Regions from separate parts of the Rouxiella sp. WC2420 genome, predicted to be linked through region 4. Evidence: predicted binding sites of a transcription regulator. Region 4 holds the regulator's gene; each other region holds the start of a gene.
The links. The regulator CRP, encoded in region 4, controls carbon source genes, mostly activating them, when cyclic AMP is high. The targets are predictions, from matches to a motif close to ATGTGANNNNNNTCACAT.
Positions count from the first base shown of each region.

Region 1 (7,772 bases), 1.8 Mb from region 4:
GCGCGCCAAATCACACTTATACTCTTTATCTTTCAAGTTGCAGATGCGTTGGCTGCTTTCTTTCACGCTAGTCACTTACCTTGGTAAGCTCGTGGGGATTCGTTGAGTTGCCGCCTTCCTGCATCATGAAAGCTATAGATTATATTGAATCCAATTAAACTTAAGAGCGAGCTCTGTGCTAAGTACTTACAACATCACCATGCAATTCGGCAGCAAGCCGCTATTTGAAAATATTAACGTCAAGTTTGGCGGCGGAAACCGTTATGGTTTGATCGGCGCGAACGGCTGCGGTAAATCGACCTTTATGAAAATCCTCGGTGGCGATTTAGTGCCATCGGGCGGTAACGTCGTGCTTGATCCCAACGAACGTTTGGGTAAGCTGCGTCAGGATCAGTTCGCCTTCGAAAAATATAGCGTGCTTGATACCGTTATTATGGGCCACGCAGAGCTGTGGGCTGTAAAAGAAGAGCGCGACAGCATCTACGCAATGGCCGACATGAGCGAAGAAGACGGCTACAAAGTCGCTGACCTTGAAGTTGCTTACGGTGAAATGGACGGCTACAGTGCTGAATCCCGTGCTGGTGAGCTTCTGCTGGGTGTAGGTATCCCGGTTGAGCAGCATTACGGCCCGATGAGCGAAATTGCTCCCGGCTTCAAACTGCGCGTATTGTTGGCGCAGGCGCTGTTCTCCGATCCAGAGATCCTGCTGCTCGACGAACCAACCAACAACCTCGACATCGATACTATTCGCTGGCTCGAGCAGGTGCTGAACGAGCGTAACAGCACCATGATCATTATTTCGCATGACCGTCACTTCCTGAACATGGTCTGTACTCACATGGCTGACCTGGATTACGGCGAACTGCGCGTTTACCCAGGCAACTATGACGAATACATGACGGCGGCAACGCAGGCTCGTGATCTTCTGAATGCTAATAACGCCAAGAAAAAAGCTCAGATCGCCGAGCTGCAATCTTTCGTTAGCCGCTTCAGCGCCAACGCCTCCAAATCCAAGCAGGCAACTTCTCGCGCCAAGAAAATTGATAAAATCCAGCTGGATGAAGTCAAGGCTTCAAGCCGTCAGAATCCTTATATGCGTTTCGAGCAGGATAAAAAACTGTTCCGTAATGCGCTGGAAGTGGACAAGATTACTAAAGGTTTCGACAACGGCCCGCTGTTCAAAGGCTTCAGCCTGATGCTGGAAGTGGGTGAGAAAGTGGCGATTCTGGGTGCAAACGGCGTCGGTAAAACCACCATGCTGAAAACGCTGGTAGGCGATTCGCTGCCCGATGCCGGTACCGTAAAATGGTCTGAAAACTGCAAGATTGGCTACTACGCGCAGGATCACGAGTACGAGTTCGACGAAACGATGAACGTATTCGACTGGATGAGCCAGTGGAAATCGGAAAAAGACGACGAGCAGGCCGTGCGCGGTGTTCTGGGGCGTTTGCTGTTTGGTCAGGACGACATCAAGAAAAAAGTTAAAGTGCTTTCTGGTGGCGAAAAGGGCCGTATGCTCTTTGGTAAACTGATGATGCAGTGTCCAAACATTCTGATAATGGATGAACCTACCAACCACCTGGATATGGAATCCATCGAATCGCTGAACATGGCGCTGGAAATGTATGAAGGCACGCTGATCTTCGTTTCCCACGACCGTGAGTTCGTGAGTTCTTTGGCGAGCCGAATCATCGAGATCACGCCGAACAAAATCACTGATTTCACCGGTAATTACGAAGATTACCTGCGCAGCCAGGGCATCAATAGCTAAGCGTTTCAAGCTGATTCTGTAAAGCTAGTTTTTTGAAATAATTAAACGCTAGTTTTTTGAAATAAATAGAAAAAAAGCCGGTTTTGATAACCGGCTTTTTTAATGCTTTAAATCAGCGATAGGGACTAAGCTGATTTGCCACAAACCTCGCAATGCGGATTTTTCGCCAACCTCATTTCACGAAATTGCAGCGTCATGGCGTCATACATCAGCAATCTGCCGCTTTTAATTTCCCCGAAGCCCGCCAGCAGCTTGATGGCTTCCATAGACTGCAAACTGCCGATAGTGCCCACTAACGGTGCCATAACTCCAGCCTCCACGCAGCTAAGCGCCTGCTCGCGAAACAGCCGACTCAGGCAGCGATAGCAAGGTTCATCGTCTTGGTAGGTGAAAACGCTGATTTGCCCTTCCATGCGGATTGCCGCGCCAGAAACCAGCGGTTTTTTCAGCGTAAAGCAGGCTTTATTGAGCTGGTTGCGCGTTTCGACGTTATCGGTGCAATCGAGCACGATGTCGCATTCGTCGATTAGCTTCAAAAGTTGCTCGGCATCGAGTTGATGATCGACGGTATTAAGAATGACGTGGGGATTAATCGCTGCCAGCGCGATGGCTGCTGAGTCGACTTTTTTTATGCCGATACGCGCATCGCTGTGCAAGATTTGGCGTTGCAGATTAGAAAGCGAAACGGTGTCGAAATCGAGCAGGGTAAGCGCGCCAACCCCCGCCGCGGCCAGATACTGCGCGGCGGCGCATCCCAGCCCACCGAGACCCACCACCAGCGCATGACTGGCTTTAAGCTTTTCCTGCCCGTCGAAATCAAAACCGCGCAGCACAATCTGCCGGTTGTAGCGCAGGGTTTCCGCATCGCTTAGCTCTGGCAGTGTCATCGGTTTATCCTTTTAACAAGGCATTGAATGGCTCAACGTCGACCCATTCGCCCACCGCTACGTCGCCGCGCTCGCGCTCCAGCACCACGAAGCCGTTAGCCAGGCTGTAGGAACTGAACACGTGTGAACCTTGAGAGCCCGTGGTTCGAGCTTCAAGTTCGCCCTGCGCGTTATGCACAAACACCGCGCGCTGAAAATCGAGACGACCAGGCGTTTTTTTAAAGTTGCTCGCCGCTCTGGCTCGCAGGCGCGGCGGCAAGCGCCAGTCAGTGTGTGAAGAAAGGCGGGCGATCAACGGTTGCACCAACTGATAAAAAGTCAGCACGGCTGAAACTGGATTGCCGGGTAAACCGCAGAACCACGCGTTATTCAATTTACCAAAGGCGAAAGGTTTACCCGGTTTAATTGCCAGCTTCCAAAAGCCAATCTGGCCGATTTCATCGAGCATCGACTTAGTGTAATCAGCCTCGCCGACTGAGACACCACCGCTGCTGATAACCAGGTCAGCATAATTGTCGGCCTGTTGGAAAGCCTGGCGTAGCGCTGCCGGATCGTCGCGGATAATGCCTAAATCCAACACTTCACAACCTAATTGATCGAGCATCAGGTGAACCGCAAAGCGGTTAGTGTCGTAAATTTGGCCTTCTTCTAATGGCGTGCCGACCGGCTGTAACTCGTCACCAGTGGAAAATACCGCCACTTTGAGACGGCGATTCACTTCGACTTTCTCAACTCCCAAAGAAGCCAGCAGCGGCAGTTCAGCGACACCCAGTCGCACGCCGGCGGCTAAAACCTCCTGCCCCTGACGGATATCGTCGCCGATAAGACGAATATTTTGACCTTTTTCAACCGGCACAGTGAAACGCACGCCCGCATCGGTTTTCTCCGCTTCTTCCTGCATGATTACCGCGTCTGCGCCGGAGGGCACGGGCGCACCGGTCATGATGCGGATGCAGCTTCCGGCAGGCCATTCACCGTTGAAAGGCGCGCCAGCAAAGGCTTTACCGGCCACGGTGAATACGGCATCTTCGCGATATTCCGCACTGCGAATGGCATACCCGTCCATAGCCGAATTATCAAACGGAGGCACATATACCGGAGAACGCACCGCGCTGGCGGTGATGCGGCCTGCGGATTCGGTAAGTGGCAGCCATTCAGTTTTTGCCTGAGTTAATGGCGAGGTCTGCGAGAGCATTTTGTTCAGCGCTTCTTGTAGCGAAATCAGGCCAGAGGTAAACGTGTTTTCCATCATTAAACCCTTTTATTACCGGCTGAGAAGGGGCATAAGGCGAGCCGGTTGATGGTGAGAAATATCCTTTGATTATGCCAGAGAAAGCCCTGCGCGCCCAAACGAACGGCCAACGAAAAGCACTCAGTGACGTGAACGTTTCTAAATGTTTAAGCGATCTTTAAGATCTGAATAGCAGCAGATCAGCAATCTTAAGCTTAAAAAGTTCTTAAAATCTTCTAAAAGAATGAGATCGATCGCATAAATGATCCTGCAATCGGCGTATTATTACTGGCCCTTGTGTGATGGGTGTCACATAAAATTGTCTTTTGCGTCTGGAGTTGCATCGTGATGAAAAAAAACCGCCATCAGGCCATCCTGAAATTGGTGGATCAACATGAGGTAGTTCAGGTTAATGAGTTAGCGCTTTGGTTAGAGGTGAGTCTGGAAACAATTCGCCGTGACCTCAACGAAATGCAAGACAAAGGATTGATTCAACGCCGCCATGGTAGGGCACGTCGCGTTGATCCACCGCCTTCCTATGGCTGGATCAATAGCTTGCAGCGCGTCTCTCATAGTTGAGCCCCTCAATATCAAGAAGGAAAATCAGCGCCGCTGGTTTTCCTTTTTTTCGTTTTATCCGCCGTCGGTTATTCATTCCTGCGCGTTATTTTCTATAAATAATCTAAGCAATTAGCCTCGTCAAGATGGACTTAATTTTCAGCTTTACATACTCTGCACGGCTAAATATAGTCGAAATCCTGGACTATTCTTTAGGCGGCCTTAGTGGCACATGAGCGAAAAAATGACCATATCTCAAACTGTAGTGATAGGCGGAACACCTGATTCAACGTCACCGGTGGCGGTAATTGCTATTCATGGTGGCGCTGGGGCGATAACTCGCCAGGCAATGAGCGCCGAAAAAGAGCGTCTTTATTTACAGGCGCTGGAAGAGATCGTCAGCAGCGGGCAGGCAATTTTGGCAGCGGGTGGCAGCGCGGTTGACGCAGTGACCGAGGCGGTTCGCCTGCTGGAAGAGTGTCCGTTTTTCAACGCCGGAACCGGCGCGGTATTTACCCACCAGGGCACTCACGAACTCGATGCCTGTATTATGGATGGCCGCACACTGGATTCCGGCGCTGTCAGCTGCGTCAGTCACATCCGCAATCCGATTTTGACCGCCCGTAAAGTGATGGAACAGAGCGCGCACGTAATGTTTACCGGCGCAGGCGCGGAATCGTTTGCGCGTGAGCACGGGCAAGAAATGGTGTCGGCAGATTATTTCTTCACTCAGGACCGTTTCGATCAACTGCAACGCGCTCTGAAAACTGATGGCGTCATGCTTGATCATGACGGAGCGAGCTTAAATGCCAATATTTCTGACGATCCTTTAGATCCAGATCGCAAATTTGGCACTGTTGGTGCCGTTGCATTGGATCTTATGGGTAATCTGGCTGCTGCGACTTCAACCGGCGGCATGACCAATAAACAGGCTGGCCGTGTTGGCGATACGCCAATTATCGGCGCAGGCTGCTATGCCAGCAATAAAACGGTCGCAGTCTCCAGCACCGGCACTGGTGAAGTATTTATGCGCACAGTCGCGGCCTATGATGTCGCCGCGCTGATTGAGTACGCAGGACTTACACTCGAACAGGCCACCGATAAAGTGGTAATGGAAAAGCTGGTGGCGCTGGAAGGCTCGGGTGGCATGATAGCCATCGACCGTTTCGGCAATGTACGCCTGCCGTTTAACAGCGAAGGTATGTATCGCGGTTTTGCCTACGTTGGCAAAGCGCCAGAAGTGGCAATTTATCGTTAACATCTGAAGTTATTGCTAATCAGCAGGCGAGTTTCAAGAAATTCAGGGAGAAGTACATGGTTAAGGAGTCGTGATGAGTCAGACAATTTCCCCCGAGCACGCGTTTTCGGCACCGACAATGCTTGACGATCAAGTGCTGTCGGTGCGCAGTCTCAGCGTTCGTTTCGAGCACGAGGGGCAGGCGATTGAGGCAGTGCGTCATCTCGACTTTGAGGTAAAACGCGGTGAGACGCTGGCGATCGTCGGGGAATCAGGCTCCGGGAAATCCGTCACCTCACTGGCATTGATGCGCCTGGTGGAGCAGGGTGGTGGCCAGGTTCATCAGGGAAAAATCGATTTTAGGCGTCGTAACGGGCAGATTGTTGACCTGACTGCCGCCCGCCAGTCCGAGATGCGCAAGCTGCGCGGTGCGGATATGGCAATGATTTTTCAGGAGCCGATGACCTCGCTTAACCCGGTGTTTCCGGTCGGCGAACAGATTGCCGAATCTATCCGTCTGCATCAGGGCAAAAACCATGCCGCCGCGCGTGCAGAAGCTTTGCGCATGCTTGAGCTGGTGCGCATTCCCGAAGCGCAAAATATTCTTGATAGTTACCCGCATCAGCTTTCCGGCGGGATGCGCCAGAGAGTGATGATTGCGATGGCGCTGTCGTGTAAACCGGCGCTGCTGATTGCCGATGAGCCGACCACCGCGCTGGACGTCACCATTCAGGCGCAAATTCTGCAACTGATCCGCGTGCTGCAGCAAGAGATGCAGATGGCGGTGATTTTCATTACTCACGATATGGGCGTGGTGGCCGAAATCGCCGACCGTGTGCTGGTGATGTATAAAGGTGAAAGTGTTGAGAGCGGTGAAGTGGGTCGCGTATTTGCCGCGCCGCAACATCCCTACACCCGCGCGTTGCTCGCTGCGGTGCCAAAACTTGGCGCAATGAAAGGCACTCAGCTACCCGCTCGTTTCCCGCTGTTAAATACCGAAGTCAACGATCAGCCCGTTGATGACTCCTCCTTAATTCAAAATACTTTAACTTTAGGTGCCGCTCCTATCTTGCAGGTGCGCAGTCTGGTGACTCGTTTCCCGTTACGCAGTGGCCTGTTTAATCGTATAAACCGCTATGTGCACGCGGTGGAAAAGGTGAGCTTCGATATCTATCCCGGAGAAACTCTGGCGCTGGTTGGAGAATCCGGTTGCGGCAAATCTACCACTGGGCGTTCATTGCTCAGGCTGGTCGAAAGCCAGAGTGGTTCAGTTATTTTTAACGGCAAAACTGTGTTCGATGGCGAACATACCGGGCAGCTTTCCAGTTCTGCGCTACAACATCTTCGACGTGATATTCAGTTTATTTTTCAAGATCCTTACGCCTCCCTCGATCCGCGCCTCACGGTGGGATATTCCATCATGGAACCCCTGCTGGTCCATAAAATTGGCAGTCGTGAACAGGCAAAAGAGCGGGTTTCATGGCTGTTGGAGAAAGTTGGGCTATTGCCGGAGCACGCCGAGCGTTATCCGCATGAATTTTCAGGCGGTCAGCGTCAGCGGATCTGTATTGCCCGCGCATTGGCACTGAATCCTAAAGTAGTGATTGCCGATGAGTCGGTGTCGGCGCTGGATGTTTCGATACAGGCGCAGATCGTCAATCTACTGATGGATCTGCAGAAAGAATTTGGCATCGCGTTTCTGTTTATCTCGCACGACATGGCGGTAGTAGAAAGGATAAGCCATCGTGTCGCGGTTATGTATCTCGGGCAAATTGTCGAGATCGGGCCACGGGCGGCGGTGTTTGAAAATCCGCAGCATCCCTACACCCGCAAGCTTATGGCTGCGGTGCCAGTGGCGGACCCGCAACATCGACGTGTTGAACAGGCGCTGCTGGTGGATGAAATCCCAAGTCCGATCCGAGCGATCGGCGATGAGCCTATTATTGCACCGCTGGTGAAAGTGTCTGAGGGGCATTACGTTGCTCGTCATGCTATTGCCGGCGTTTATTAAGGAGCGCCCAACTTACAGGGAGCTTTATCTACAGGGTCTAAGGAAAAGGAAATCAGTATGAAGCAGAAAATGATGCG
Region 1 covers NZ_CP165628.1:3,822,129-3,829,900, reverse strand. The annotation lists gene AB3G37_RS17745 (ABC-F family ATPase) at 176-1,771, shown strand; gene moeB (molybdopterin-synthase adenylyltransferase MoeB) at 1,897-2,658, opposite strand; gene moeA (molybdopterin molybdotransferase MoeA) at 2,663-3,907, opposite strand; gene AB3G37_RS17730 (DeoR family transcriptional regulator) at 4,238-4,468, shown strand; gene AB3G37_RS17725 (isoaspartyl peptidase/L-asparaginase family protein) at 4,692-5,705, shown strand; gene gsiA (glutathione ABC transporter ATP-binding protein GsiA) at 5,779-7,695, shown strand; gene gsiB (glutathione ABC transporter substrate-binding protein GsiB) at 7,753-7,772, shown strand, end outside.
Region 1: a site for CRP is predicted at 4,187-4,204, ahead of AB3G37_RS17730 (DeoR family transcriptional regulator). Genes of this name have one in related genera too.

Region 2 (7,772 bases), 620 kb from region 4:
GACGAGAGAACTTGGCGGTCAAATCACCAGTACCCCCTGCGAGATCTAAAACGCGCTGCCCACGGCGCACGCCGCTACAGTCGATAGCATAACGCTTCCAGATACGATGAATACCGAATGACATCAGATCATTCATCAGGTCATATTTCGCGGCCACAGAGTGAAAGACTTCAGCTACCATCTCTGCTTTGTTGTTTTTGGCTACGGTACGAAATCCAAAGTGTGTAGTTTCTGGTGAATCTACATTTTCCTGCGTCTGCTTTTCCATGTTTCTGCCTGCTTATTCAGTATATCGCCTGGTGCAAAGTGTACCAGAACCCCGGGGAAAGCCCCATCACCGATGCGATTCTCGCCGCACGCGGTGATCAAGGTACGGAATTATTGTTCACTCTCTGAGCAAAAAAATTAAAAATGTTTTGAGGAAGCGGCCTCGGCGTCAGCGGACTGACTCTCTTCATCGTCTGAAGCGGCCGTTTCGGTCGACAGATGCGCCCTCTCCCGTAATTGACTCTCAGCCTCTGTGTCATCTAAAGAGGGCTGATAATCTGGGTCGTCTTCCACGCTAGCCTGCTCGGCAAGCGCCGGACTAATAGGCCGTTTTACTTCAACGCCCATTGCTCTAAAGCCTTCAACCTGGCCGATAAGATTACCACGGCCTTGGGCAAGTTTGTTCATTGCAAGGCGATAACTTGCCTGCGCCTTATCAAGACTTTGCCCCATCGACTGCATGTCATCAACGAACAATCTGAGTTTGTCATACAGCCGTGCCGCGCGATCGGCAATGCGTTTGGCGTTCTGGCTCTGATGCTCATAGCGCCACAGATTGCTGATAGTACGCAGAGCAACGAGTAAGGTCGTCGGGCTAACCAGCATAATATTATGATTCAACGCTTCGCTGATAAGTTCAGGCTCGCGATCGATAGCGACTAAAAAAGCGGGTTCGACGGGAATGAACATCAGCACATAATCGAGGCTTCGCAAGCCAGGTAACTGTTGGTAATCCTTGCGCCCCAGCAACCGAATATGTCCCCGTACAGAGGTGATGTGCTCGTTAAGCGCCGCTTCACGTTCGAGATCGTCCTCGCTGTTGAAGTATCGCTCGTATGCTACCAGCGACATCTTGGCATCAATTACCACGTCCTTATTTTGTGGTAATCGCACGACTACGTCTGGCTGCATGCGACTATTATTTTCAGTCTGCACACTTACCTGTGTTTGATACTCATACCCTTCGCGCAGGCCAGAAGCCTCGAGCACCCGGCTCAGCACCACTTCGCCCCAGTTGCCTTGGGTTTTATTGTCACCCTTTAGCGCCTTGGTAAGATTTAGCGCCTCACGGGCCATTTGGGCATTTAACTGTTGAAGACTGCGGATCTCGTGGGTCAGAGTATGTCGCTCGCGAGCTTCCTGACCGAAGCTGTCCTGTACCTGACGACGAAAGCCGTCGAGCTGCTCACGCAATGGCAGCAGCAGTTTGTCGAGACTTTGCTTGTTTTGTTCGTCGGCACGACGGCCTGTTTGTTCAAAAATACGGTTGGCGAGATTTTCAAACTGGCTATTCAGACGCTGCTCACTGTTGATCAACAGTCGCTGTTTCTCTTCGGCGGCCATTCTTGTTTCATCGAGTCGAGTCACAACTTCACGCAGCTCGGCCTCTTGCGCGCTGTTAACCTCACGCTGGGCCCGCAGCTCCTGATTAAGCTGCTCACACTCGTTTTGCCAATGTGCCAGCAGCTGCAGTTTTTCGGCACTGGCCGCCTGAGCGCTGTGCAAGGTCCGCAGCTCCAGCTCGCTTTCACGTTGCTGTTGCCTGGCCTGCAGTAGATCACTTTGCGACGCAACTTTCTCGTTCGCTAGTTGTGCCTGTGCCTGCTCAAGCAATTTATAGCGGGTATCGCTGTCTGCCTGCACCTGCTGCTGGCGCATACTGGCAATTAGCCAGCCCAGTAAAAGGCCGATCAAACCTGCACCCACCGCGTAAATGATGCTGATATCCACCGATTTTCCCCTGTGTAAGTCTCTTGAGGGTCAAGGTAAATGCATACTGTATGGATGTCCAGATGCTTTTAAATCGCCAGCCAAAACTTTGCGAGACGTCTTCCAGAAAACGGGCCCAATAACCTTTTACTGCGGATTGACTATTTAATTAAAACCATTGGCTAAGCCATTTAATGCCAAACGCCCCCGGAGCCAAAATACCAAAGCCCCAGACCAGCGCAGAAGTAAAGTTTGCCAGCTGGAAGTAGCGTTGCGGCATTCCGCAAATTCCTGCTACCAGCGGAACAACAGCACGTAATGGGCCAAAGAAGCGACCAATAAAGGCACCAGGCATCCCCCAGCGTTCAAAAAATGCATGACCACGTACCAGCATTTGCGGATGTTTTTTGAATGGCCAAATATGCGGCACGCTGTCGCGATAGTGGGAACCGATCCAATATGACAGCCAGTCGCCAAAAAATGCCCCGGCTGCAGCTCCGGCAAATATTGGCCAGAAAGGGATGCCCGTTTCACCAATCAATGCCCCTACCCCCAGCAGGATCACCGTGGCTGGAAGTAATAAAGAGAGGAAAGCCAGCGACTCGCCAAAAGCGAGGAAAAACGCGATCGGTGCAGCCCAGGTCTGATGTTGGCGTACAAAATCCGTAACGTATTGAATAACTTCGTTGATGCTCAAAAAGACCGCCTCTGTTTACTAATCTAAAAAAACCTTTGTTCCAATATTTAAAGGCAGGCTATCTCAACCAAACCTAAAAGAGGGCTTATTCCAGATAACGACTTCGCAGTTCTTCACGCACTTCGGCAGTCAAACCGTACTCTTTTTCCAACCAGTTATCCGTGCTGCCATAGAGATTGGTGATAGCGTTTATTGCGGTATCAATGAACAGTTCCTTGACTGAAAGCACATAGCTGAACTTTTCCAGTGCTTCTGGTGGCAGGGTTACCGAGAGTTTATCAAGCATGTTCTCGCGGAAGGTTGCCAGCGTGGTTTCGGTCAGTAAATAATCTTCTTTGATGGTGTTCCAGTCAGCGCCCAGCGCCAGCAATACGATCATTGATCCGATGCCGGTGCGATCCTTGCCTACCGCACAATGCTGCACCAGCGCACCGCCTCCGGATTGTAGTAACAGACCCACCAGCTTTTTATAGGCATCGTTATTAAATGGCAGACGACGATAAAGCTCCTGCATAAATTCCTGCGGATCAAATTCAGCGATAGTTTCTGCCGTCAGCCTTTCAAGATTAGCGTTTACCACGTGGCTCAGCGGATTCGCCGGCGCGTGATGATACTCGCAGCCGGCCCATAGAATATCGGGCTTGGCTGCGACTTCATCGGCATCGCGATAGTCGAGAATGTATTTGACCGGAATGTTGCTCAGAAACTGCTGATCCTGCTGGGTCAGGTTATCCAGCGCGCCTGAACGGTAAAGCCAACCGCGTTTGATGCGTCGGCCATCAGCTACGGTATTACCGCCAAGATCGCGAAAATTAACGCCGCCTTCCAGAAGCGTTAGCGAGGGGTGCAGGAAAATAGTTGCCGTCATAGAGTCTCTTATTATTCAAAGGTCAGTGCTAAGACCATACCAGATAGCCCGAAAAAGATAAAAAAATGGGCCACCCATTGGCAGCCCTTATCAGATACACGGTTAACGCCTGTTACGCCGCATTATCAGGAAAAAATCAGGTTATTATCAGCATTAAATCAGGCGGCGCGCAGCCTCAACTACAATTTTCACCGCATGACTTTCTGTCTGCTTCATGGTTTCGGCGTTTGGGATCTCTTGCTGAGTACGATTGACGATTACGCCCGCCACCATACCAGCACGCAGACCTTGGCTCGCACACATGGTCAGCAGGGTCGCGGATTCCATTTCATAGTTCATGACTCCCATCTCCTGCCACTCTTGCATCGATTCTTTGAAACGACGAACCACGCGGCCTGAGTAGGTATCGTAACGCTCCTGGCCAGGGTAGAAAGTGTCAGAGGAAGCCGTCACGCCGATATGAATATTTGCGCCGACCGCCTTAGAGGCCTCAACCAGCGCGGTCGTGCAGGCGAAATCTGCCACGGCCGGAAATTCCATCGGTGCAAAATGCAGGCTCGCACCATCAAGGCGGACTGCTGCAGTCGTTACCAGTACGTCGCCGACATTAATATGCGGCTGAATTGCGCCAGTGGTCCCGATGCGCAAGAAAGTGCGGATGCCAAGCTGAGCCAACTCCTCCACGGCGATTGAAGTTGAAGGCCCACCGATGCCGGTAGAACAGACAATGACCGATTTGCCATCAAGCTCTGCGCGCCAAGAGGTAAACTCGCGGTGTGAAGCCAGGCGTACCGGGTTCTCCATCAGTCTGGCGATTTTTTCTACGCGCTCGGGATCCCCTGGTACGATGGCCAGAGTGGCGCCCTGCAAGCTGCTTTTGGTCAGGCCAAGATGGAAAACTTCAGACTGAGACATAATTGAACTCCTTTTTAATTCGGTCATTTATAACGAGCATAATATCTCCTTACTTTATCGCTCATTGCAGCTTAATTTTGTGATGCGAATCGCTAAGCGACACTACAATTACCATCGATTACATTTTAAATGTGATGGAAATCACAAAATTTTGAGCAATTAAGCCAATCTATAATGATTAATCCCTGCGGTCTTTATGCCTAACCGGTCAAATTTCGCGCGCCTAAGCATTTTTTACATAAGGTGCAGGCAGATGACAGGCTATGGTTGTTGATGTGATCATTTTATGGCTTATAGTTTAGAAACTGAGTCTTTATTTCGAAAATCCGATTCATCGTTTTAAAAGAAAAGTATTTACCCTTGTATGGAGACTGCAATGAAGACTGATGATTTAATACAATTAAAACAAGCACCTGACAGTTTCTCCCCTGCCGTTACGCCTGTATCCGCTACCACTATCCACACCGATACTGAAGGCCTGCACGCGGGCGAAACTACCATCCCATCGCAGGGAGAAAATCTGCCTGCCTATCTGGCAAGACCGGCCGAACACACTGGCAAACTGCCGATTGTGCTGGTGGTTCAGGAGATCTTTGGCGTACATGAGCACATCCGCGATCTCTGCCGCCGACTGGCTAAAGAAGGCTACCTGGCGATCGCGCCTGAGCTGTATTTCCGTCAGGGCGATCCTGCCGACTACACCGAGGTCGGTGAGCTGCTGGAGAAACTGGTTAGCAAAGTTCCTGACCAACAGGTGCTGGCGGATCTGGACCATGCCGCGCACTGGGCCGCTCAGCACGGTGGTGACGCCAGCAAATTGGCGATCACTGGTTTCTGCTGGGGAGGGCGTATCACCTGGCTTTATGCTGCTCATAGCCCGCAACTCAAGGCTGGCGTTGCGTGGTACGGCAAGTTGGTGGGCAATAAAACGCTGAGCACGCCAACTCATCCTGTCGATGAAGCGGTTGACTTAACGGCTCCGGTATTAGGGCTGTACGGCGGTCAGGACACGGGTATTGCTCAGGATACGGTTGAAAGTATGCGTCAGGCGATACGTGCCGCCAATGCCAATGCCGAGATCGTGGTTTACCCTGAAGCCGGGCATGCATTTAATGCCGATTATCGCCCAAGCTATAACGCGGAAGCCGCGGCCGATGGCTGGCAGCGCATGCTGGCGTGGTTTGCCAAATATGGCGTGAAGTAAATCTTTCGAGCGCATTAATAGAATTTTCCATTAATGGAATCAAAAAGCCCCGAGGCATTTACCCCGGGGCTTTTTTAATGCTCATGCAACATGAACAATTAGTTAAAAATAAATAGTTAAGACTGATTAGGCTGCCCGTTCGAGGCACTTAAACCTCCATCAACCGGCAGATTAACGCCGGTAACAAAGCGGGCGTCATCGCTGGCAAGGAAGGCAATCACCGAGGCAATCTCTTCAGGCTCGGCACCACGACCTAGCGGGATTCGTTCAGCGAATTTCGCCAGTAACGCCTTGTTGTCTTTGATGTCACCGGCCATGTCGGTCAGCGTGAGACTCGGACAGACAGCGTTGACACGCACACCGTCTGCACCGTGGTCCATTGCCAGAGAGCGGGTAAAATTAGTCACGGCTCCTTTGGCAGCATTGTAGAAGCTCATGCCCCAGTCACCGCCCAGACCTGAAACCGATGAAACATTAACAATATTACCTTTGCTCTTTTTCAAGGCATCGATAAAGAAGCGCGTCGCGTAGAACACACCACTGACATCAATATCGAGAATTTTCTTCCAGTCATCAATGCTGGCTTCATTGACTTTACCCTGCACCACCACACCGGCATTGTTTACCAGCACGTCAACGCGGCCAAACTTGTCCAGCACTACTTTGGCAAGTTTTTCAACATCCTGCGGATTTGAGATATCGGCGACGTGGATATAATAGTGGGTATTTTCCAGCGTGTTAGCCACCTTGGCCAACTTGACTTCAGTGCGTCCGACCAGCACAACAATGGCTCCTTCAGCCGAGAAGCGTTGCGCGGTTGCAGCTCCCATACCAGAACCTGCGCCAGTGACGACGACCACTTTATCTTTAAATCGGCTCATCTTTGTCTCCTTACGTTGAATCATTAATCAACTATTGTCTAAAGGGCTTACTCCTTTCAGCCTAGTAAAAAATCTGCTATTTCGGCTCAAATCGGCCAAATTAGCGCGTAAGGATTGGGGGCAGGCAAAGGGTGTCGGGGGCTACAGAGCAGCATCAAAGAAGTTACAAAATAATAATGGCGGGCAATCAGACGTAAAAAAGGGCACCGAAGCGCCCAATGACATCACAACATCACACATTAACTCTTAGACGTTTTCAGCGCGTAGGCGCCGAGCGGCTTTCACCATGTTCTCCAGCGATTCGCGTGTTTCCGTCCAGCCGCGAGTTTTCAGGCCACAGTCTGGATTTACCCACAGGCGCTCAGCCGGGATGCGGTCTGCAGCTTTACGCAACAGGTCCACAATCCACTCCACGCTGGGCACATTCGGCGAGTGAATATCGTAAACACCCGGACCGATTTCATTCGGATACTCGAAGTGCCTGAACGACTCCAGCAAGTCCATATCTGAACGAGAAGTCTCGATGGTGATCACGTCTGCATCCAGCGCGGCGATAGAATCCATGATGTCATTGAACTCGCAGTAACACATATGAGTGTGGATCTGTGTTTCGTCACGAGCAATCGCGGCATTCAGTTTGAAGGCGTCAACTGCCCAGCGCAGATAAGCCTGCCATTCGGACTGACGCAGAGGCAAGCCTTCGCGTAGCGCTGGTTCATCGATTTGAATAATGCCGATACCGGCTTTTTCCAAGTCTTCAACTTCGTCACGCAGTGCCAGAGCAATCTGCCTGGCAATGATTTCACGGCTCACGTCTTCACGCGGGAATGACCAGCACAGAATGGTCACTGGGCCGGTCAGCATGCCTTTAACCGGTTTTTCGGTCAGAGACTGCGCGTACTTGGCCCACTCAACAGTAATGGCTTCAGGACGGCTCACGTCACCGATGATTACCGGCGGTTTAACGCAGCGAGAGCCGTAGCTCTGCACCCAGCCGTTTTGAGTAAATATAAAACCGTCCAGATGCTCGCCGAAGTATTCGACCATGTCGTTACGCTCGGCTTCCCCGTGTACCAGCACGTCCAGCCCTAGCCGTTCCTGCTCATTGATTGCCTGCTTGATGTGCTCGCTGATGCCGGTGCGGTAATTTTTACTGTCCAGCCGACCCTGTTTGAAGTCCAGGCGCAGGCCTCGAATTTCGGTGGTTTGCGGGAATGAACCAATCGTCGT
Region 2 covers NZ_CP165628.1:4,991,383-4,999,154, forward strand. The annotation lists gene ubiE (bifunctional demethylmenaquinone methyltransferase/2-methoxy-6-polyprenyl-1,4-benzoquinol methylase UbiE) at 1-268, opposite strand, end outside; gene rmuC (DNA recombination protein RmuC) at 406-1,998, opposite strand; gene AB3G37_RS22995 (DedA family protein) at 2,147-2,674, opposite strand; gene AB3G37_RS23000 (tyrosine-protein phosphatase) at 2,760-3,542, opposite strand; gene udp (uridine phosphorylase) at 3,696-4,457, opposite strand; gene AB3G37_RS23010 (dienelactone hydrolase family protein) at 4,834-5,661, shown strand; gene AB3G37_RS23015 (SDR family NAD(P)-dependent oxidoreductase) at 5,778-6,542, opposite strand; gene metE (5-methyltetrahydropteroyltriglutamate--homocysteine S-methyltransferase) at 6,789-7,772, opposite strand, start outside.
Region 2: a site for CRP is predicted at 4,587-4,604, ahead of udp (uridine phosphorylase). Genes of this name have one in related genera too.

Region 3 (7,772 bases), 1.1 Mb from region 4:
CAACGCCAAACGCGCGATGGACGTATTCTGCCACCGTCTGGCGAAATACATCGGCGGCTACACGTCCCTGATGGAAGGCCGGCTCGACGCGGTAGTATTTACCGGCGGTATTGGTGAAAACTCTTCTCAGGTTCGCGAGCTGACCTTAAACAAGCTGAGCCTGCTGGGCTTTGAAGTAGACCACCAACGCAATCTGGCGGCACGTTTTGGCAAAGCCGGTGAAATCAATAAAGAAGGCACTCGCAAAGCACTGGTTATCCCAACCAATGAAGAGCTGGTTATCGCCCAGGACGCAGCGCGTCTGACAGCGTAACAACATTATCATCCCCACTGCCAGCGCCTGCTGGCAGTGTTATTTTCACCGCAGGCGGGTTTTGCCTCTCAATTTGGCCAACCACTGCCTGGAAATTGTCGAAGAGGTTTGCCGTGTCTCGTACAATTATGTTGGTTCCCATTGGCCAAAGCGTCGGTCTGACCAGCGTCAGCCTTGGCGTTATCCGCGCTATCGAACAGAAAGGCGTAAGCCTGAGCGTGTTCAAGCCAGTTTCTCAGCCTCGTGCAGGCAGCGATGCGCCTGATCAAACCACTACCATTATTCGCGCTAACTCTAATATCACCGCGGCCGAACCGCTGAAGATGAAACACGTGCAAAGCCTGTTGAGTTCAAATCAGCAGGATGTGTTAATGGAAGAGATCGTCGCCAACTATCACGCCAATACCAAAAACGCCGAAGTCGTGCTGGTTGAAGGACTGGTCTCGACCCGCACCCATCAGTTTGCCAGCGCGCTGAACTACGAAATTGCCAAAACCCTGAACGCCGAGATAGTGTTTGTTATCGGCCAGGGGAGTGATACAGCGGTGCAGCTTAAAGACCGTATCGAACTGGCTCGCAGCGTGTTTGGCGGCAGCAAAAATAAAAATATCACTGGTGTGATTATCAACAAGGTCAATGCACCGGTTGACGATCAGGGTCGCACCCGTCCCGATCTTTCAGAAATTTTTGACGACTCTGACAAAGCGACCTTCGCTCAGGTTGATATCGAGCAGTTGATAGCCGTCAGCCCGATGCCGGTGCTGGGTTGCATCCCGTGGAGCTTTGAGATGATAGCCGTGCGCGCTACCGACATGGCTCAGCATCTGGGCGCGCGCATTATTAACGAAGGTGAAATCCACTCTCGTCGCATCAAATCAGTCACCTTCTGCGCACGCAGTATTCCCAATATGCTGTCGCTGTTCCGCGCGGGTTCGCTGCTGGTTACCTCGGCAGATCGTCCTGACGTATTGGTCGCAGCCTGCCTTGCGGCCATGAACGGTATCGAACTGGGCGCGATTTTGCTGACCGGCGGTTACCCGGTTGATGAACGCATTCAGCAGCTTTGTGCTCGCGCCTTTGAGACCGGCCTGCCGGTATTTATGGTCGACAGCAATACCTGGCAGACCTCACTGAATCTGCAAAGCTTTAGTCTGGAAGTTCCTGCTGATGACCACGAGCGGGTCGAGAAGCTGCAAACTTATGTTTCTTCACATATTAACGCTGACTGGATCAACTCGCTGAGCGCCCACTCAGAGCGTTCTCATCGACTCTCGCCTCCTGCCTTCCGCTATCAGCTGACCGAGCTGGCGCGCAAAGCTGGCAAACGAATCGTCTTGCCAGAAGGCGATGAGCCACGCACGGTCAAGGCGGCATCTTTGTGTGCCGAACGTGGCATTGCGGAATGCGTGTTGCTGGGTAATCCAGACGAAATTAAACGCGTGGCCGCGGCTCAGGGTATCGTGTTGGGTAAAGGTATAGAAATTGTCGATCCGGTTGTAGCGCGCGAAAAGTATGTCGATCGTTTGGTTGAATTGCGCAAAAGTAAAGGCATGACCGAGGTTGTTGCTCGCGAGCAGCTAGAAGACAACGTAGTGCTTGGCACGCTGATGCTGGAGCAAGGCGAGGTTGATGGCCTGGTTTCAGGCGCGGTTCACACCACTGCCAACACGATTCGACCCCCGTTGCAGTTGATTAAAACCGCACCTGGCAGCTCTCTGGTGTCGTCGGTATTCTTCATGCTTCTGCCGGATCAAGTGTTGGTTTACGGCGACTGCGCGATCAACCCCGATCCCGATGCCGAACAGCTATCCGAGATTGCTATCCAGTCGGCCGATTCTGCGGCTGCCTTTGGTATCGAACCTCGCGTGGCGATGATTTCCTACTCTACCGGGACTTCCGGTGCCGGTAGCGACGTCGAGAAAGTGCGCGAAGCGACACGTCTGGCGCAGCAAAAACGTCCTGATCTAATCATCGACGGCCCATTGCAATACGATGCGGCGATCATGGCCGATGTGGCGAAATCCAAAGCGCCTAACTCACCGGTTGCTGGTCAGGCAACGGTATTTATCTTCCCTGACCTCAACACCGGAAACACCACTTACAAAGCGGTGCAGCGTTCAGCAGACCTGGTCTCCATCGGCCCTATGCTGCAAGGGATGCGCAAGCCGGTAAACGACCTGTCGCGCGGTGCGCTGGTTGACGATATCGTCTACACCGTGGCCCTGACAGCAATTCAGTCAGCGCAGGCAGATGAAGCCTTTGCGGCAGGGGCAAAATAGCGCCACCACCGTTTTGAAAACGCAAAGCCGGTCTTGATGACCGGCTTTTTTGTGCGCGATGTCAGTGGAAGAAGTTCAGGATATGACCGTACACTAACCCAACACTGATGATATCGGCATCGCTAAAAGTGACGTTTTGCAGGCCGTAGCTGCCCAGCAGCGGTAACAACAGCGCGGGCAATAGAGTGATTAGAAATCCGTGGAAAATGCCGCCAATAATGGCTCCGCGACGCCCTCCCACCGCATTGGCAAACACCCCGGCCGTGCCACCCGCGAAGAAGTTGGTCAACATGCCCGGCAATATCATCGCTAGCCCAACACTTGGGAATATAAACATCCCGAGAATCGATCCAACTGTAGTCGACAGAAAACCCACAATCACCGCATTCGGCGCATAGGGGAACAGGACCGGGCAATCCAGAGCCGGAATCGCATTAGGCACGATGCGCAGCGCAATGCCGCGAAACGCCGGAACAATTTCTGCCAAAAGTAACCGCACGCCTGCCAGCAGCACGTAAACACCCACCACAAACTGCACCGATTGCAGGAAAGCGAAGATTAAATAGCTGACGCCGTGAGAATACTGGGCTACCACCTCAGGACCTGCTGCAATAGTCGGGATCAGATAGATAGGGATCATCACCACCATCATCGACAGATAGGTATCTTGCAGAAAAGAGAAAGACTCAGGCAGCTCGATGTCTTCGGTACTCTTGCTGACGTCACCCGTGACTTTGGCGACTCCCGCCTGAATTAGATATCCAATTGTGCAAAAATGCCCCAGAGCGATGTCATCGGAGCCGGTTATCTTGCGCACGATAGGCTGCGCCAGCGCGGGCATGCCTACGGACATCAGCCCGGCGATAATGCCACCAATCAGGATCAGTTCAGTACCGCGCAGGCCGCCCATATATCCCACGACCGAACACACGGTTGCCATCCATAAGGATGCCTGACCGGTAAGAAAGATGTATTTAAAACGGCTAAAACGCGCTATCAGGATATTAATGATAAATGCCAACACCATGATAAGCGCCGTCTCTCGGCCCAGCATTTGTTGGGCAATGCCGGCAATCGAACCCACGTCGGTGACGACGCCGCGCATGTGAAAACCTTTCTGAAACACTTCGCCCAAAAAGTTAAGCGCGCCGACAATGATGTTGGCACCCGCTAGCAATACCAAAAATCCGAGCAACGTTTTTAAGGTGCCGGTGATAATCTGCCCGACACTTTTCTTTAATGCTATTAGCCCTACCATGGCGATGAGGGCAATTAATATTGAAGCCTGGCCTAAAACATCGTTAACAATAAAATATAGGAAAGACATGACCTGCCCCTCGTGTTTGCAGGATGAATAAGATTAATTTTTATTTTTTTCGTGATTGATTATGTCTATTTTTGGCTGGATTTAATTCAGATAACCCAGCTCTTTTAATACTGGAGTGAGCTTTTCACTAATCTCTTTTTTATCGACCAAACGCTTAAGATAAATAATATTTGAGTTGATGGTGTAATGATCAAATTGCGATTTGAAATTTGAACCAGTCATAATGATATCGGCTCTCGTCGATGCGGCACTTGATATATCGCAGTGAGACAAGTTGGCTTTAATGCCTAAGTCTTTTAATACAGCCTCAATACTCATCTCACAGGCGAAGCTACTGCCCAGACCTGCACCACAAACTGCTAAAATCGTTAAAGATTTCATCTTTACCTCATGGATTTATATGCAAAGCGAGTACAAATGAGTATGCGGGCAAATCAGGAAATATCTGTGATGAAGCCCACAAAGATAGCGCTATCATCAAGTGCATAGCCTTTTTGTGATAGCGCTATCAAAAATTTCCGAAGGTTCTACGTTATTTGTCTTAAAGCGCGCTATGATATGCTTACACCAAGTTTAAAAAAATATTCAAGCTATAACGGGTCCATTCCAAAGCGGAAGATTTTTGCCGTATAGAAATTAACTTATAAAAATCATCTTAAATAAATTCATCTATTAATGCGGTCGTTATTTATTAACAAAATTTTATAAAACAGCGCAGTTCGCACTAAACCTGGTATTCATGAAGAAAGGTCAGGAGTCATAATATGGAGGGAAGGAGACGGCGAGGAACGGGACGAATCACGCTGGCCGACGTGGCAAAACTGGCGGGTGTCGGCACGATGACCGTGTCGCGAGCCTTGCGACAACCGGAGATGGTCTCTGACAAACTCAGAGAAAAGATTGAATCTGCAGTTAGCGAACTCGGCTATATTCCCAATTATTCTGCTAGCGCGCTGGCCTCTTCCACCTCGAATGTGGTGGCGGTTATCTGCTCCTCGCTGGCGGAATTTGGTCATGCGGAAATGATCGCCGGGCTACAGGAGGTGCTGATTCCGGCCGGATTCCAGCTAATGCTGGCAGAGTCGCAGAATCAGGAAGACCGCGAGCAAAAACTGCTCGAAACCTTTTTATCCTACAACCTTGCCGCCGTAGTCCTGTTTGATGCCCGACATACCGCCGCCACCTATGACATGCTTGAAAATGCCCAGTTACCCACCGCTGAACTGGGTGCCAGAGTCGAAAATCCGCTTGATATCAACATCGGCATTGATAACGCCTCTGCGGTTTATAAGCTAACTGAATATCTGATTTCTCTTGGCTACAGCAAGATAGGCCTGATGTGCGCCGCGCAAAAACAGTGGGTATCGCAGCAAAGACTGCGCGGCTGGCATCGTGCCCTGCTCGACAATAATCTTTCCCCCACGCGGATGCTTAGTACTCACGCCGCTTCAAGTTTTAGTACGGGTGCCGCGTTGCTGACCGAACTGGTGCTCAACTGGCCAGATATGGACGCGCTGATTTGCAGCAGTGATGCACTGGCCTGCGGAGCAATGTTTGAATGCCAACGCCGAAAAATACGCGTGCCGAAAGATTTGGCGATTGCAGGGTTTGGCAACAGTGACATCAGCAAAGTCTGCCAGCCGCCGCTGACTACCGTGGCCGTGCCGCATCGGGAAATAGGGACTCAGGCAGGAATGGCGCTACTGGCCAGAATTCAGGAAAACGAGTGGGATAAACAAAAGGCCGTAATTTCGGCCCTTTGCAAACGGGAAAGCTGTTAGACAGTCCCGTCATTTGAAACGATTATTCTTCAACGCTAAGCGGTTTGCCGTGATCTTTCTCATTGTTACGGCTTAGCCACAGTGACAACGCCTTAAGAGAATCCGGGGTGAACTCGTCACAACGGGCGGTGATCTCTTCCGGTTTCATCCAGCTAACTTCGTCAACTTCTTCTTCCTGCAACGCAAAAGGTCCATGGGATACGCAGCTAAACAGTGCCCCCCAGACGCGACAGTTGTCCTGTTCAAAGTAAAAAGAGCCGTGCTCGGCAAACGGCACACCGGCAATTCCCAACTCTTCTTCGCCTTCACGACGCGCCGACTCGAGGATATTCTCACCGCTCTGCACTACACCACCCGCGGTTGCATCCAGCCAGCCAGGATAGAAATCTTTTGTTTCGGTTCGACGCTGAACCAGAATATTTCCCATGCCATCATGGACCACAATGTAGCTGGCGCGATGACGGAGATTTTGAGCGCGCATCTGTTGGCGACTTGACTGGGCAATCACTTCGTTTTCTTCATTAACGATATCAACCCACTCAGTACTGCCGGTGTTTTGCTCTTGATTCGTCATCCTGTGAAACCTTCTTTATAGCGCGGGAGATGCGCAGTGATTTTCAATGAGTTCGGTGATTCTATCTGGCTCATGGGGATCGCTTCAATAGCAACAGATGCGTTATTGATATGTAAAACCTATGTCAAAGGTCGCGATAAAGCATCAGACTAGTCTCACATAGCCTGCTATCATTAGCAGCTATATTAGCCACAAGGCTATTTGTTAATATTTAGTTGATAAAATCAGGCACAATTTATACGCAGTAGAATTCGCATCCAGCCCATCGGTTGACATCAAATACTCAGATGGACCATAAAATAATTACGCAGGAGGCAATCATGATCGATCTTTATTATGCACCAACACCAAATGGACACAAAATCACCCTTTTCCTGGAAGAGACTGGCCTTCCCTATCGACTTCATCGTGTCGATACCAAAGCAGGAGACCAATTCCAACCCGCATTTCTCGCCATTTCCCCCAATAATAAAATCCCTGCGATTGTCGATACCCAACCGGTTGACGGCGGCGCACCGCTGAGCCTGTTTGAATCTGGCGCTATCTTGCAGTATCTGGCAGAAAAAAGCGGCAAATTATTGAGTAAAGAGCTACGCGAAAGAACCAGCACCCTGCAGTGGCTGTTCTGGCAAATGGCGGGATTCGGCCCAATGTTAGGTCAAAACCATCATTTTACTCATTTCGCCCCACAACCCGTCCCTTATGCCATTGAACGTTTCCAACAAGAAACTAGGCGCTTGTACGGCGTTTTGAATACTCAACTTGAGAAAAATGTTTATATTTCAGGCGAGTACTACAGTATCGCAGATATTGCGACCTATCCTTGGGTCGTCGCTCATGAACGCCAGCGCATAGATTTGGCTGATTATCCTGCCGTGCGCAACTGGTTCGAAAGAATCAAAAATCGCCCGGCAACCGCCAGGGCCTACGCACTGGCTGAAGCAAAATAATCCGCTCGCCCTCTGCTCAAGGGGGCGTTAAATCCCCCTTCCTTACCACTTCTGCTTATCATCTCATCTCACTTAACAATAAATAACTTCAGGATGTGCTCTGCATCGCGCGTTGCGACGCCGACATAAACTATGCTCAATTCAGGGTACAGATAAGTATCAGCACGTTATTAGGAGGCAGATCATGAAGATTTTAATTACCGGTGCCAGCGGACTGATTGGACGTCGTCTCACTGAAACGCTTCTGAGTCAGTCTCACCAGATTACCGTTTTAACCCGCGCGCCGGAGCGAGCGGCCAAAATTCTTGGCTCCAAAGTCGATCTCTGGCCTTCTTTAAAAGATAAAACCTCATTAGATGGCTTTGACGCGGTGATTAATCTGGCCGGTGAGCCGATTGCCGACAAACGCTGGACCAAGGAGCAAAAACAGAAGCTTTGCGACAGCCGCTGGCAGATGACAGAGAAACTGGCACAACTGATCAACGCTAGCCAGCAGCCCCCTGCAGTATTTATTTCTGGTTCGGCGGTGGGTTATTACGGCGATCAGG
Region 3 covers NZ_CP165628.1:1,467,210-1,474,981, reverse strand. The annotation lists gene ackA (acetate kinase) at 1-313, shown strand, start outside; gene pta (phosphate acetyltransferase) at 442-2,592, shown strand; partial or broken gene AB3G37_RS06935 (PTS sugar transporter subunit IIC) at 2,675-3,919, opposite strand; gene AB3G37_RS06930 (PTS sugar transporter subunit IIB) at 4,001-4,300, opposite strand; gene AB3G37_RS06925 (LacI family DNA-binding transcriptional regulator) at 4,684-5,700, shown strand; gene yfcD (NUDIX hydrolase YfcD) at 5,723-6,274, opposite strand; gene yfcG (GSH-dependent disulfide bond oxidoreductase) at 6,595-7,224, shown strand; gene AB3G37_RS06910 (TIGR01777 family oxidoreductase) at 7,409-7,772, shown strand, end outside.
Region 3: a site for CRP is predicted at 4,365-4,382, ahead of AB3G37_RS06930 (PTS sugar transporter subunit IIB). Genes of this name have one in related genera too.

Region 4 (7,772 bases):
AAACAGCGGTAGGTCGTGATGCATTTGACCGGGTAATTTTGCCGGTTTATTCACCAGCCAAGTTTATTCCCGTCAAAGGTAAAGGCAGTCGCGTATGGGACCAGCAAGGGACCGAATACGTTGACTTCGCCGGCGGGATTGCGGTTACTGCACTGGGTCATTGCCATCCTGCGCTGGTGAAAGCCTTGCATGAGCAAGGTGAAACGCTGTGGCACGTAAGCAACGTGTTCACCAATGAACCGGCTTTGCGTCTGGCGCAAAAACTGATCGACGCCACCTTCGCCGACCGTGTGTTCTTTGCCAACTCCGGCGCAGAAGCGAACGAAGCTGCCTTTAAGCTGGCGCGTTACTATTCTTCAGCTAAACACAGCCCGTACAAAAGCAAAATCATCGCTTTCCACAACGGTTTCCATGGTCGCACGTTGTTCACTGTCTCTGTTGGCGGTCAGCCGAAATATTCTGACGGTTTTGGCCCGAAACCTGCCGATATCGTCCACGTACCTTTTAACGATCTCGACGCTGTGAAAGCAGTAATCGATGATCACACCTGCGCTATCGTGGTTGAGCCGATTCAGGGAGAAGGCGGCGTGACCCCGGCAACTCAAGAATTCCTGCAAGGTCTGCGTGAGCTGTGCGACGCCAATAAAGCGCTGCTGGTATTCGATGAAGTGCAGAGCGGTATGGGCCGTAGCGGCAAACTGTTCAGCTATATGAATTACGGCGTGACGCCAGACATTTTGACCACCGCCAAGGCGCTGGGCGGCGGCTTCCCGGTGAGTGCGATGATCACCACCGAAGAAGTGGCTTCTGTCATGGCTCCGGGCAAACACGGCACCACTTACGGCGGTAACCCGCTGGCCTGTGCGGTAGCGGAAGCCGCGCTGGACGTGATCAACACCCCGCAAGTGCTGGCGGGTATTGCTGAGCGTCGCAATGCGTTTATCAACGCGCTGGAAGCCATTAACGCGAAATATCACGTGTTCAGCGAATTCCGCGGTCAGGGCCTGCTGATCGGTGCCGAGCTGTCAGACAATTACAAGGATCGCGCTGGTGAATTCCTCAATGCGTCGTCTGAGTTTGGTTTGATGATGCTGGTAGCGGGAAGCAACGTAATGCGTTTTGCGCCTTCGCTGGTGATCGACTTCGAAGACATCAAAGAAGGCATGGCACGCTTTGAAAAAGCTGTGCAGAAAGTCGTCGGCTAATAACACTCCGTTTGGTGTGCTGCGCACGGTTTGACTGCATGACTGCATGACTGCATGACTGCATGCGCTGCGCTTACTGGGCGCTGGCCCAGACCAGCCAGAGGGGATTCCAAGGCAAATCCCCTCTGGACACCCGTGCCTTTGCCCTCGCGACGCGATTAGTGCAAAAGAACGAGATCGTTTCATTGACCGCAGCGCGTGGCGTTGGCCACGGCCCTGAGGGCTGCCTTCCCTCGGTCGTGAGCCAAAAACGTCTCCCTCCACTCGCTCAGCGTGGGCCTGATGCCGCCAATCCCACCTTACAAAGAAAACCCGGCAACTTCACGGCGGTCAAGACCCGTTCTTTTAAAGAGCTTTCTTTAATTTTTTTAGATGCTTAGGTTAGTTTTTTTCATTTAAATTTAGAGAGTTAAATTCAGTAGATAGGATGTTTTGATCTTAGTGCAGGTTGCCGGTTAAATGCTCATTGAAATTATTGAACCGGAAAAATTCCTGAGAGCTTATTGAACTTGATTCAAAGTTTATTGACCTTGAAAATGCGATTGCGTCACTCCATAAAACAGCGCTTACTCTTTCACTCTTCTCGTCAACCATATCCCGTGATGCGGCCGTTGTTTCCAGGCGAGGGACGAAATGGTATGCATGGCAGCCAGATGCGACAGCATGCGGCGCAAATGGCGTTCCATCTCGGTGATCGGCATGTCGGAATGCTGCTCCGGCGCGTTAAACAGTGACTTTTCGCTGCTCGGCCCATCATAAATCAGTCGCTGCTGACAGCCTTGCAGCGCGATTTCGCAGGTTTGCAAATACTCGACCGCCAGTTTCGGCGTCAACATGTAATGCTCGCGGGCAAGAATCGTCATCGCGTTGATGTGATCGACGATAAACTGGCTATGAGTTACCCACAAACGCATATCTGACAGATAATCCGAATTAAAACCCGGCTCCTGCATCGCCTGATTCAGCGAGGTGAACAGCTGGTTATGAGCCTGATTGACCTTCATGCGCGCATAGGCCAACTCGGCAGGGTCGGGATTGTCGTGTAAGACTAGCCGAATAGCCTGTTGATCGGTCTCCAGCGCCTGATGGGCGTTGGTCCTGAGCATGCCGCTTTGCCACTGCGGCCACAGCCAAATCGTGCCACCAAACGCCAACGCGCAGCCAATCAGTGTGTCGAACAGTCGCGGCAGCAGGAAATGCGCGCCGTTAAGCGCCAGCAATTGCAGGGTATAAACGGCGGTCACGGTCAGACCAATCATCCCAAGACCGTAGTTTTTACGCAGTACGGTGTAAGAAACCAGTGTGATAATCAGCATGAAAAATAGTGTGATGTTTTGCGGAATTTCTAGCTGCAAAAGCCCCGCAGCGGCAATCAGGCCAATCAGTGTGCCCAATGCTCGGTGCTGGATACGCACACGGGTAGCGTTATAACCATTCTGGCTAACCAGCAGCGTAGTCAGCAAAATCCAGTATGGCTTGGGCAAATTGAAAAATAGCCCCAGACTGCTGCCCAGCGCCAGAATCAGTCCTAAACGTGCAGCATTGCGCAGCGCCGCCGATTTGAAAGATAAATAACTTTTTAGCGCGGGCCAGAACGGCAGGCGATTTTGCGTTTGCATCAGATCGCGACGATACAGCGGGCGCTGGGTGCGCAGCAGGCGAGCGATGCGGCTGAAATGGTAATAGCAGAATTGGCCAACCGGATTATCTCGATAGCGGGAGGAGATTTTTTCCAGCGCCGCCAGCTCGTTGGCCATGGTAAAACGGTCAGAACGGCGATGATAGAGAATGTCTCCGGCTATTACCCGCAGTCGCGTCGCGATAATCTTTGCGTTACGGCGGATAACCGCCTCGGCGTGGCTCTCCTCTACCAGCTTTTGCACCTCTGAAGGTAAATGCAGGCTGACGGTAATATGCTCCTGCAAATCCAGCGCCACCTGAAAACTTCGCAGCAGTCGCTTGTGGTGCTGACGATCGCCGGTCGGCAGCATGTGAATTTGCTGGTACATGGTAGCGATCAGGTCGATAACTTTTTGTTGCCGGTTAAGCAACGGCGGCAGCGCGGTTTCAGGGTCGGTGTGCTGGGTCAGCAGGCTATATTTCGCTTCAAAATAGTCGGCCAGTTCATGGTAAAGCTGGCTGAGAGTTTCGCGCATCGGCTGCTCGTCAGAGAGTCGAAACCAGAACCAGTTAAACAGCCCGTACCACGCCGTGCCGACCACGAACAGCAGTGGAGCCTGCCAGATCGGCACCGCGCCCGCCATACTCAAGGTGAAAATCGCCGCTACCAGTGCGCCGGGCAGCAGGCGAGCATGTAGTGGGCCAATCGCGCCGGTCACGCCAACCAGTAGCGTCAGGCCAAGCATGATCAGCGGCAGCGGCCAATGCCAGTTAATCAGCATCAACTGGAGCAGAACACTGCTTACGGCAAACAGCGAGCCGCCTACAGCAAGGCGTTTGAAAAAACGTTTATGCGGGGTGTCGAGGCCGGAAATATTGCAGCAGGCAGGGACCAGCGCGAACAGCATTCCCATTCTTAACTGACCAAACAGCATGGCGATAGCAATGGGCAGGCAGAGAACCAGCGTTTGTCTCAGCGCGTAGTTAACTTCAGGGTGATAAAAGATTCGTCGCCAAAGCGTCATAATTGAGAGGATACAACAAAAACGGCGCGACAGTTATCTGCCGCGCCGTTTTTAGGACGATTAGCGAGTGCCGTAAACGACAATCGTTTTACCGTGTGCTGAAATCAGACTCTGATCTTCAAGCATTTTTAGAATTCGACCCACAGTCTCGCGTGAACAGCCGACTATCTGACCGATTTCCTGACGGGTAATCTTGATCTGCATACCATCCGGGTGAGTCATGGCATCCGGCTGTTTAGCCAGATTCAGCAGAGTTTGTGCAATGCGACCGGTCACGTCCAGGAAGGCGAGGTTACCCACTTTCTCGGAAGTTATCTGCAGTCGGCTTGCCATCTGTGCGGACAGGCGCATCAGAATATCTGGATTAACCTGGATCAGCTGGCGGAACTTCTTGTAGGAAATTTCTGCCACTTCACAGGCAGTTTTCGCCCTGACCCATGCACTACGTTCCTGACCTTCTTCGAAGAGTCCCAGCTCGCCGATGAAGTCACCTTGGTTAAGGTAGGAAAGTATCATTTCTTTGCCTTCTTCATCTTTGATCAGAACGGCAACCGAACCTTTCACGATGTAGTAAAGCGTTTCGGCTTTTTCACCTTGGTGAATCAGCGTACTTTTAGATGGATACTTATGTATATGACAATGAGACAGGAACCATTCGAGAGTAGGGTCTGTTTGTGGCTTGCCGAGAACCATTAGCTATTATCCTCTTATTATCGCTGCCCAAAATCACAGGGCTTTGAAATCCCTGTTCGGCGATTTTTTACTTCGCGCTCTTTTAGCATATGAACTGACCAGCAATGCTGCAAGCGGCAGGTGGAGTGATTTAAGCTGTAATTTGCCATTATCACCAAGGTTATCCTGTTAACACCTAAAAAACCTAGCCGCAACTTGTTGGAAAGTTTCTTTCGGCTTTGTTTGTAGCACAGGTTTGCAGACGTGTCTTGTGTTGTCTCGCTTCAGCATGACGCGGATCGAGTTACGTTGCCAGTTTCGGGGGTAAAGGGTAGTCTATTTTAAAAATTATGAGCGGAGAAATTCACATGCAGGCACGGGTAAAATGGGTTGAAGGTTTAACATTTCTGGGTGAGTCGGCCTCAGGCCATCAGATTTTAATGGATGGCAATGCGGGTGATAAATCGCCAAGTCCGATGGAGATGTTGCTGATGTCGGCAGGCGGATGCAGCGCCATTGACGTGGTGTCGATTCTGCAAAAAGGGCGCAACGAGATTGTTGGCTGTGAAGTCAAACTGACCTCTGAGCGCCGTGAAGAAGCGCCGCGACTGTTCACTCACATCAATCTGCATTTTATCGTCACTGGTAAAGATTTGACCGATAAAGTGGTTGAGCGCGCGGTAACACTGTCGGCAGAGAAATACTGTTCAGTGTCACTGATGCTGGGCAAGGCGGCGACCATTACCCACAGCTTTGAAGTGATTGACTCACAAGAGTAATCTGCGCAAGCACGACCTCCATCCCTACCACGCAAAACGCTGGCAGTGAACACGGAGTAAATCCAGAAAACGCCGCGCCGTTAAGGTTAGCGGCGTTTTTTGTGAGTATACCAAACAGTATTGCGCGTTCGGCAGACTGTCGATCGGCAGGCGGCACAGCTTGTCTTCGAGGAAAAACGGCGTTGCCATTGCATTGCCCACCACAGAAAGATAATCGGCATTTAGCATCATCATTAGCCCACTGATCAACGAATCAGTGCGGATCGGCGATTGTCCGGCATGGCAGCCATGCTCCTCCAATAGCGCTGCAAGTTGCTGGTAATAGCCCATATCGGTTTCCGGCAGCAGCCAGCTTGCCTCTTTCAACTGATTCAACGACGTGGCCAGTGCCAGCGGGTGCTGTTTACGGGCAATAATACAAAAAGGCGCGTTGAACAGCGGTTCAACCACCATATCTTCTATCGGCAGCCCCGGCCCCAGCGTGCCGATGGCGAAATCCAGACGCCCTTCACGCAGGGCAGGAAGCAGGGTTGAAAGCTGGGTTTCCTTGATGTGCAGCTTGGCCTGCGGGTATTTCGCAGCGAATTCACTGGCAAGAGCCGGGAAAATAGTCAGAGCCAGCAGTGAAGAAAATCCTACCGCCACCGAGCCCTGCGAATACTGATTAATCTGCTGGATTTCATCGGCGGCGCGCTCTAGCTCTTGCAAAATAAACTGCATTCGTTGGGAAAAGGCGCGCCCGGTTTCGGTCAGCGTCATCCCTTGAGAACCGCGCACGATCAGCTGAGTATCGAGAATTTGCTCCAGCTCGCGCAACGTGCGGCTAACCGCAGGCTGCGATTGATTCATGGCTCTTGCTGCACCACGAATGCTGCCACTTTGGATAACCTGCTGAAAAACCTTCAGCTGTTGCAGCTTCGGCAAATATTTCATCGCATACCCCTATCAGTAAAAAGCATCACCCAGTAAAAAATTACATCTTATGGCTGTGAAATAAAACTGCTAGGTTTTTAAGCAGACAGTAAATCACTGTTATAAAAACATAAAAATAAATCAAAGCAAGAGCGTTTCTCTTCTCAGGTCAGGGGTGGCTACTGGGATATAACATTTGAGGATATCAGTTATGAAAAATCGTTCGCTAATGATTTTCTTACTGTTTTTTGGTTATGTTCTGGTTTATCTCGACAAGACAGTCATCGGTTTTGCGCTGTTGCCTATCTCTCGCGAGTTTAATTTACCGCCCCAACAGCTGGGATATATCACCGGCATGTTCTTTTTAGCTTATTCACTGTTCCAGATCCCCTCTGGCTGGCTCAACGATCGTTTTGGTTACAAGAAAGTGCTCGCCTGTTCACTGACTTTGCTCGGCGGTTTTGCCCTGTGTTTTGGCCTGCTGGGATTCGGACTGGGGCTGTTAGTCACTTTCCGTTTCTTGTCGGGAATAGGGCATTCCGGTTATCCCACCTCCTGCGCCAAGTCGGTAGTAGCCAACTTTGCTCTCGAACAACGCACCTTTGCTCAATCGATTTTGTTGTCTTCAGCCGGATTGGCTATGACTCTGGGGCCGCTGCTGGCGGTTTATTGTCTGGCACATTTTGGTTGGCGCGTTTCGTTCTCGACCCTTGGGCTGCTGGCGTTTGTGGTCGCGGCACTGATCCTGTTTCTGGTGCCATCGCCCCCAAAAAGCAGTCTGACCACCGGCTCTCACGCTTCGGCCAGCTATCTCTCTTTGCTGAAGAATCCGATAGTCCTGGTGCTGTTTCTGGCTAACTTCTGCGTCAATATTCCTGCCTATGGATTGATGGCCTGGCTGCCGAAATACCTGGTGCAACAGCGCGGTTTCTCGCTGGAGGTTTCCGGCATGATTGTCGCCATTGGCGGCCTGGGGATTTGGATCTCCTCGCTTTCTACCGGCTGGCTGGTAGGTAAATACCTGCAAGGGCGTGAGCCAAAGGTCATCTTGTATGGATCGCTGCTGAGCGGAATTTGTATCTGGCTGGTGTATGCCTCCAGCTCGATGGTGACGACTTGCCTATTCTTGTTCCTCGGCAATATCTTTCTGATGTCGTCGTTTGTCACTACTTTTACTCTGCCAATGAAACGACTACCCACCAACGTGATGGGCGGAGCTATTGGCCTGCTGAATACCGGCGGCACGCTGGGCGGTTTTGTTGCGCCGATCGTGATGGGTTATTTGATAACGCTGACCCACGGCTATCACTCGACTTTTATCTTTCTGGCGCTGGCAATGTGGGCCTCTGGCCTGCTGATGCTGCCTTTACTTGCCAAAATCCGTCTTGCTGCGCGTGACGCAGCCTAGTTAAACGCACCTTGAGAGGAAGCCAAAATGAGCCACAATTTTGCAGCATTAGTGAGTGAAGTTAACCAGGACGTCCTGCGCTGGCGTCGACATATTCATGCCAATCCCGAGCTCTCCTTTCAGGAGGCAAAAACGGCGGATTATATTGCCG
Region 4 covers NZ_CP165628.1:338,175-345,946, forward strand. The annotation lists gene AB3G37_RS01575 (aspartate aminotransferase family protein) at 1-1,205, shown strand, start outside; gene AB3G37_RS01580 (YccS/YhfK family putative transporter) at 1,772-3,850, opposite strand; gene crp (cAMP-activated global transcriptional regulator CRP) at 3,911-4,543, opposite strand; gene AB3G37_RS01590 (OsmC family protein) at 4,891-5,301, shown strand; gene AB3G37_RS01595 (LysR substrate-binding domain-containing protein) at 5,326-6,234, opposite strand; gene AB3G37_RS01600 (MFS transporter) at 6,425-7,621, shown strand; gene AB3G37_RS01605 (amidohydrolase) at 7,649-7,772, shown strand, end outside.